Regions from separate parts of the Ensifer sp. MJa1 genome, predicted to be linked through region 3. Evidence: predicted binding sites of a transcription regulator. Region 3 holds the regulator's gene; each other region holds the start of a gene.
What was found. The regulator LexA, encoded in region 3, represses DNA repair genes until DNA is damaged. The targets are predictions, from matches to a motif close to TGTTCNNNNTGTGTTCNG.
Positions count from the first base shown of each region.

Region 1 (2,269 bases), on a different contig from region 3:
CCGGGCCGGGCGCGATCTCGGCGACGATCCTGCTGGCGGGCTCGTTCCCGACGCCTGTTGAGCGCGCACAGCTCATCATCGTCATTGCGCTGTCGATCTTGAGCCTTTTCCTGGCGCTCGTCATTGCCGAGCGCATCGACCGCTTTCTTGGCGTCACCGGGCGCGCCATCCTCACCCGCCTGCTCGGCGTGATCCTCGCGGCGCTCGCGGTGCAGTTTGTCGTCGACGGGGTCAAGTCCGCGATGGCGCTGTAAATTTGGCAATTGCGGCCCTTCCACCGAAAGGGCCGCAATGGGTAACAAAAAACGCCGCGTCCTGAGGACGCGGCGTTTTTTGCTAATACCGATCCGCTCGCGATCAGAACGGAATATCGTCGTCCATGTCGCGCGAGAAGCCGCCGCCCTGGCCACCCTGGTTGCTGCCGCCCGAGCGTCCGCCGCCGGAAGACTGGCGCGGCTGGTCGTAGTCGTCGTAGCCGCCGCCATAGTTGCCACCACCGAAGTCGCCCGCACCACTGCCGCCGCCACGGCTGACGCCGGAGCCACCGCCTTCGCCGCGGCCGTCAAGCATCGTCAGCGTCGAGTTGAAGCCCTGCAGCACGATTTCCGTCGAGTAGCGGTCATTGCCGTTCTGGTCCTGCCACTTGCGGGTCTGCAGCGCGCCTTCGATATAGAGCTTGGCGCCCTTCTTCACATATTGTTCGACAACCTTGCACAGGCCCTCGTTGAAGACGACGACCGTGTGCCATTCGGTCTTTTCCTTGCGTTCGCCGCTGTTGCGGTCGCGCCAGGTTTCCGAGGTTGCGATGCGCAGGTTGGCGATCGGGCGGCCGTCCTGCGTGCGCCGGATTTCGGGGTCTGCCCCGACATTTCCGATCAAGATCACCTTGTTGACGCTTCCAGCCATTGTCGCTTTTCCCGTGGTTTCGCCGCGCCTGGGGCCCGGCTTGGAATTTCAAGAGCGCGTATCTTAGCGGCCCGATGCTGCCGATACGCCCCGCCTCGCACATAATCCACAACAGTTTTGGCCGTTTTATGGGCGATTTGTTCTTTATTTGTTCTAGTATTTGGCTATGATCCTGTCAACCGACTCGAATTGGCCGCCTGTTTTGCCGATTGCGCCTCGACATGGGCGATAGCGTCATTACATAGGGGGCTTTCAACCGACATGCAAAAGCTGGCTTCCGATGAGTGAACTCAAGACCATCTCCATTCGTGGTGCGCGCGAGCACAATCTGAAAGGCATCGACCTCGATCTGCCGCGCAACAAGCTGATCGTGATGACCGGGCTTTCCGGCTCGGGCAAGTCCTCGCTTGCCTTCGACACGATCTATGCCGAAGGCCAGCGCCGCTATGTCGAAAGCCTGTCGGCCTATGCGCGCCAGTTCCTGGAGATGATGCAGAAGCCGGATGTTGACCAGATCGACGGCCTGTCACCGGCGATCTCGATCGAACAGAAGACGACGTCGCGCAACCCGCGCTCGACCGTCGGTACCGTCACCGAGATCTACGACTACATGCGCCTGCTGTTTGCGCGTGTCGGCGTGCCGTATTCGCCGGCGACAGGCCTGCCGATCGAAAGCCAGACGGTCAGCCAGATGGTCGACCGGGTGCTCGAATTCGGCGAAGGCACGCGCCTTTATATCCTTGCGCCGCTCGTCCGCGGCCGCAAGGGCGAGTACAAGAAAGAACTCGCCGAACTGATGAAGAAGGGCTTCCAGCGCGTGAAGGTCGATGGCACCTTCTACGAAATCGCCGAAGTCCCGGCACTCGACAAGAAGTACAAGCACGACATTGACGTCGTGGTCGACCGTGTGGTCGTGCGCCCGGATCTGGCTACACGGCTTGCCGACAGTCTAGAGACCTGCCTGACGCTCGCCGACGGTCTCGCGGTTGCCGAGTTCGCCGACAAGCCGCTGCCGCCGGAAGAAACGGCAGCTGGCGGCTCGGCCAACAAGTCGCTGAACGAAACCCATGAGCGTGTGCTGTTTTCGGAAAAGTTCGCCTGCCCGGTCTCCGGCTTCACGATCTCGGAGATCGAACCGCGGCTGTTCTCTTTCAATAATCCTTTCGGCGCCTGCCCCACCTGCGACGGCCTCGGCAGCCAGCAGAAGATCGACGTGGCGCTGATCGTGCCGGAAGAGCACCGGACGCTGCGCGACGGTGCGATTGCGCCCTGGGCCAAGTCGTCGTCGCCCTACTACAACCAGACGCTCGAAGCGCTGGGCAAGGTCTTCGGCTTCAAGCTCGGCAGCCGCTGGAACGAACTG
Region 1 covers NZ_JAKUMO010000012.1:143,600-145,868, reverse strand. The annotation lists gene MKZ91_RS17655 (MarC family protein) at 1-254, shown strand, start outside; gene MKZ91_RS17650 (single-stranded DNA-binding protein) at 358-906, opposite strand; gene uvrA (excinuclease ABC subunit UvrA) at 1,187-2,269, shown strand, end outside.
Region 1: a site for LexA is predicted at 1,045-1,062, ahead of uvrA (excinuclease ABC subunit UvrA). Genes of this name have one in related genera too.

Region 2 (2,269 bases), on a different contig from region 3:
GGCCATATGATAGATGAACTGACGTGCCATGAGGGAATGCTCCGCAGGGATAAGGAAATTTGCCCGCTATGTAGGCGAATTATAGGGAGGGGGCAATGATCAAAGGCGCCGCCCCCCGGCCTATCCCAAAACGAACATCCCTGTCGGCACGCCCGCCCTCCATCTGACGAACGCATCGAGACGCCTTCGCCCTGACGCCCCTCACATATCCGAGCTGACGAATGCCCTAGCCGCGGCCGGCGCTATCGGCGATGCCCTTGGCGCATTTGAACTCCGTCGGCCCCGCCGCCTGGATCAGCGGTCCGAGGCTCGATGCCTTCAGGACGTCACCCGTCAAGCCAATCGTCAGCCCGGTGATGACGCTGCGCCCCTGCACGGTCTGGCAGCGCATGCGCACCCGGTCGCCCGCACCGGCGCCAAAGCTCTGGTCGAAGGCCTGCTTGATCGCCTTCTCATCCAGCTCGGAACCGATGCGCTGGCGAAAGAGTGCGCCGACCGCCGAGCGATTGAGCTCTTCCAGCAAGCGCAGCTGCGCAGCGAAATAGTCATCGACCGAGCCGCTCTGGCAGGTGCCGCTCATCAGCCACTGGTGTCGGTCGAGTCCGGATTGCACACCGGGCATGGCGATGAGCAGGCGCGCCGCCGTGTCGTCGGCCATCGCAAGCTTCGGCAGTTCCAGCCAGCTGCCCTTGCGATCCTGGGCGCGCACCTCGGCGTTTACGCCGCAATAGCTCTTGCGCAGCGGCCAGAGCCCGTGCAGCGACAGATTGGTGGCGTCAAAACGCTCCGCCGTCTGGTTCGCACATTCCTTGCGCTCAGGTCGCGTCTCGCAGAAGCCGGGCAGCCAGCTGACCGCCAGCACATATTCCGTGCGGCTGGTCGCTCCTTGCGACGTTGCTTGGTTGGATGCTTCCTCGCTGGCAGCAAAGGCGGGTGGCGCCAGCAACAGCGCCAGTGCCGTCAGAATTCCTGCCATCGAACCTGATACCGCATTACCAAAACGAGCCATGATGGCCTCCCGCGAAAACAAAACAGGAACAAATATCGCTCAAAACGGGAAAATTGCAACTGCTAATTACGGCGACGCCAAATCGCTTGTGACCTCATGCGCAACGATCAACAAGCGGCGATTGCCTTTGCCACACAAATCGATTTGAAATCGCCAAGTGAGCTGTCGATTGTTGCCGGGAGAAAACATGTTCGGGCAGGTGAAGACGCATCAGAGCCCGACCGGCGCCGCCTTGAGCTGGCGACACTTTCCGGCGACTGCGGACGCCCGCGGCATCCTCCTCATCAGCCACGGCCTTGCCGAGCATTCGGGTCGTTATGGGCGTTTTGCCGAGGCGATGGCCGCGCACGGTTTTCACGTCTACGCCCACGACCATCGCGGCCATGGCGAAACGCGCGCACCCGATGCGCCGCTCGGCATGTTTTCGAGCAGGGACGGCCTCGACAAGGTCTTTGCCGACATCAGGGCAATACGGACGATCGCCACCGCCAATCACCCGGGTCTGCCGGTCATTCTTTTCGGCCATTCCATGGGCGGGCTGATCGCGCTCAACGCCGCCGAGGCCGACCCTTCCCTCTATGACGCGCTTGCTGTCTGGAACTCCAATTTCCGTCCGGGGCTTGCCGGCCGCGGCGGACAGGTGATCCTGAAGATCGAAAAGGCACTGAAGGGCTCGGATGTGCCAAGCCCACTGCTCACCAAGCTCACCTTCGGCATGTGGGGCGGCGCGATCAAGGACCGCAAGACCGATCTCGACTGGCTGTCGCGCGACGATGCCGAAGTGGCGAAATATGCTGCCGATCCGCTTTGCGGCTTCGACGCGACCGTCTCGCTCTGGCTCGATCTCTTCCGTCTGTCCTTCGCCGGCCCCCGGCCGGACCGGCTGGCGCGGCTGAGGAAGGACCTGCCGGTCCATCTCGTCGGCGGCAGCGCCGATCCGTCGACGGAGATGGGCAACGCCGCCCGCTGGCTCGGCGCGAAGATGAAGGCTGCAGGCATGAGCGACGTCACCGTCACCGTTTACGAAGGCATGCGCCACGAGACCCTCAACGAGATTGGCCGAGAACAGGCAACCGCGGATTTCGCCGCCTGGTGCCTGGCCGCCATTGCAAAGAAGCGCTGACCGGAATTCCTTATGGCCGACATGCCGTTACCCAAGATCGCCGCTGATCACAACCGCGTCTCCTACGGCCTGATGCTGATGGTGATGGCGGTGCTGATATCGCCGCTGATCGACATCTTCGCAAAGCTCGCGATCGT
Region 2 covers NZ_JAKUMO010000011.1:134,205-136,473, reverse strand. The annotation lists gene ettA (energy-dependent translational throttle protein EttA) at 1-30, opposite strand, end outside; gene MKZ91_RS16760 (ribonuclease T2 family protein) at 227-1,009, opposite strand; gene MKZ91_RS16755 (alpha/beta hydrolase) at 1,197-2,132, shown strand; gene MKZ91_RS16750 (DMT family transporter) at 2,145-2,269, shown strand, end outside.
Region 2: a site for LexA is predicted at 1,023-1,040, ahead of MKZ91_RS16760 (ribonuclease T2 family protein). Genes of this name have one in related genera too.

Region 3 (2,269 bases):
AGGGTCGGTCGGATTTTATCGCGCGGCGAAATCGGTAGAGGGGAACAATGACTCCGCTGACATCAGCCGCATCGGTAGCGTCCGTCATCAATCGAAACGGAGGCAACGCACATATGAAGATGAAATTTGTCCTGGTGGCTTCGGCCATGATGGCCGCAACCACGATCGGGGCGCGCGCTGAAGACCTGGTGTTCAAACTGAAGAACAACACAAGCGCGGTGCTCACCAACTTCTACACGTCGCCGGTTGGCGTCAACGAATGGGAGGACGACGTTTTTGGCCGGCAGGTCCTGAACCCCGGCGAAAACATCGAGATCACGATCGCCGACGGCCGCGATGTTTGCAAATACGACATGCGCTTCGAGTTCGAGGAGGGCTCGGGCCTCGATACGACCGAAGACACCCAGGACCTCTGCGAGCTCGGCGAATACACGATCCACGAGTAAGCGTGCGGCAAACGCCGCCCGCAAGCTGCTCTCGCTGCCGAAAATGGCGGCGAGATGCGCTTAAGATCCAAATTCCGGTAACGGTTAGTGGTAGCGCCGGATCAAGCCGACGAGCTTGCCCTGGATCTTGACCCGATCGGGGCCGAAAATGCGGGTCTCATAGGCCGGGTTGGCGGCTTCAAGCGCAATCGACGCACCCTTGCGACGGAACCGCTTCAGCGTTGCTTCCTCATCGTCAACCAGCGCCACGATGATGTCGCCCGGATTGGCCGTATTGGAGTTGCGGATGATCACCGTGTCGCCGTCGAAAATGCCAGCTTCGATCATCGAATCGCCCTTCACCTCGAGCGCGTAGTGCTCGCCGCTACCGATCATGTCGAGCGGAACGGTAATGTCATGGGTGTTGTTCTGGATGGCTGAGATCGGAACACCGGCAGCGATGCGCCCCATGACCGGAACGGAAACCGAAGTATTGTCGGCGACGGGAGCCGGCTTCGGTGCGGCAGGGGCTGGCGCCGGCGGTTTGCCGAGGCTTCCTTCGATGACGCTTGGCGAAAAACCGCGACGCGGCTGCTGGTTCGAGGCGTAGGCTTCCGGGAGCTTGATGACCTCAAGCGCGCGTGCCCGGTTTGGCAGTCGCCGAATGAAGCCGCGTTCTTCAAGGGCTGTAATCAACCGGTGGATACCGGACTTGGAGGCGAGGTCGAGCGCATCCTTCATCTCGTCGAACGACGGCGGCACGCCCGATTCCTTCATTCGCTCGTGAATGAAAAGAAGCAATTCCTGTTGCTTGCGGGTCAGCATGGCACGTCGCTCCAGAAGCGTGAAACAAATCAAGAACAGACACTATCTGTTCCATATGTGTTCCGCAAGTGCCTAAAATTCGGTGAATGCCACCTGTTGACGCATCGAATCGGTTCGATCGGCGGGTTGTATGGCTGAAAATGGGCTATCGGACGCTCTGCGGCATGGCCGAGCGACTGAGCAGGGGCGTGGAACGGCGGCTTTGATCGAATCAGACCGACCGCCGAGCGCCTTTCAAGCCGGTTGAATGCCCGAGCACGCGTCCTCGAATTCCTTCACCGTCTCGGCGCTGTTGTCTTCGGGCAGAACCGCGTCTGCTGCGTCCGTGGCCACCGGCGTGTCGCCATCATAGACGAACGACTGGATGTAGTAGGCGATGGCGCCCTTCCAAACCTTGCGCCCGTCGATCTGATGACAAGGAACGGCCGATTCGAAGTCGGCCTGCAGTTCATCTACGGTTGCGGCGCTGAGCAAGGTATTCGGGATGTTCGGCGATGCAACGATCGAGGCGATGAGCAGGGCGGCAAGCACGGTGATCGTCCACTTTGATTTGGGGGGACTACGGGGCGGTTAACGATGTGAACCGCGCTTTCGTTCCGAAGTCCAGCGATCAGCGGGATCCCGCTGCCGTGTTCAACAGCTGTTTGGTGCAGCGCCGTGACCGCAAGGCCACAATTGCTGGCAATGGGCTTGGGTGGCCATGACCGAGATGGCGCAATTGCCGGTCGCGCATCTCCTTTGCCATCTCGACAGGTCACACGAATCCTATAACTTTGCGGGGAAAATGGGGTGACCACATGCATAGATTGCCGCTGGCCTTTCTCGGCCTGTTGATTGCGACGGGCGCCGCGTGCGCGGAGGAGGCGCGGTCGAACATTTGGAAGCGGGTCAATGCCTGGACCGTCGGCTCCGATCCGTCACTTGGAGGATCGTGCTACGCGGCGACGAGCTATGACGCCGGCGCGATATTGCGGATCGGTTTTTATCCGAGAGGCTCGGCGAATCTTGCATTCCTGTCG
Region 3 covers NZ_JAKUMO010000020.1:124,519-126,787, forward strand. The annotation lists gene MKZ91_RS23945 (hypothetical protein) at 114-446, shown strand; gene lexA (transcriptional repressor LexA) at 531-1,250, opposite strand; gene MKZ91_RS23955 (hypothetical protein) at 1,485-1,781, opposite strand; gene MKZ91_RS23960 (hypothetical protein) at 2,048-2,269, shown strand, end outside.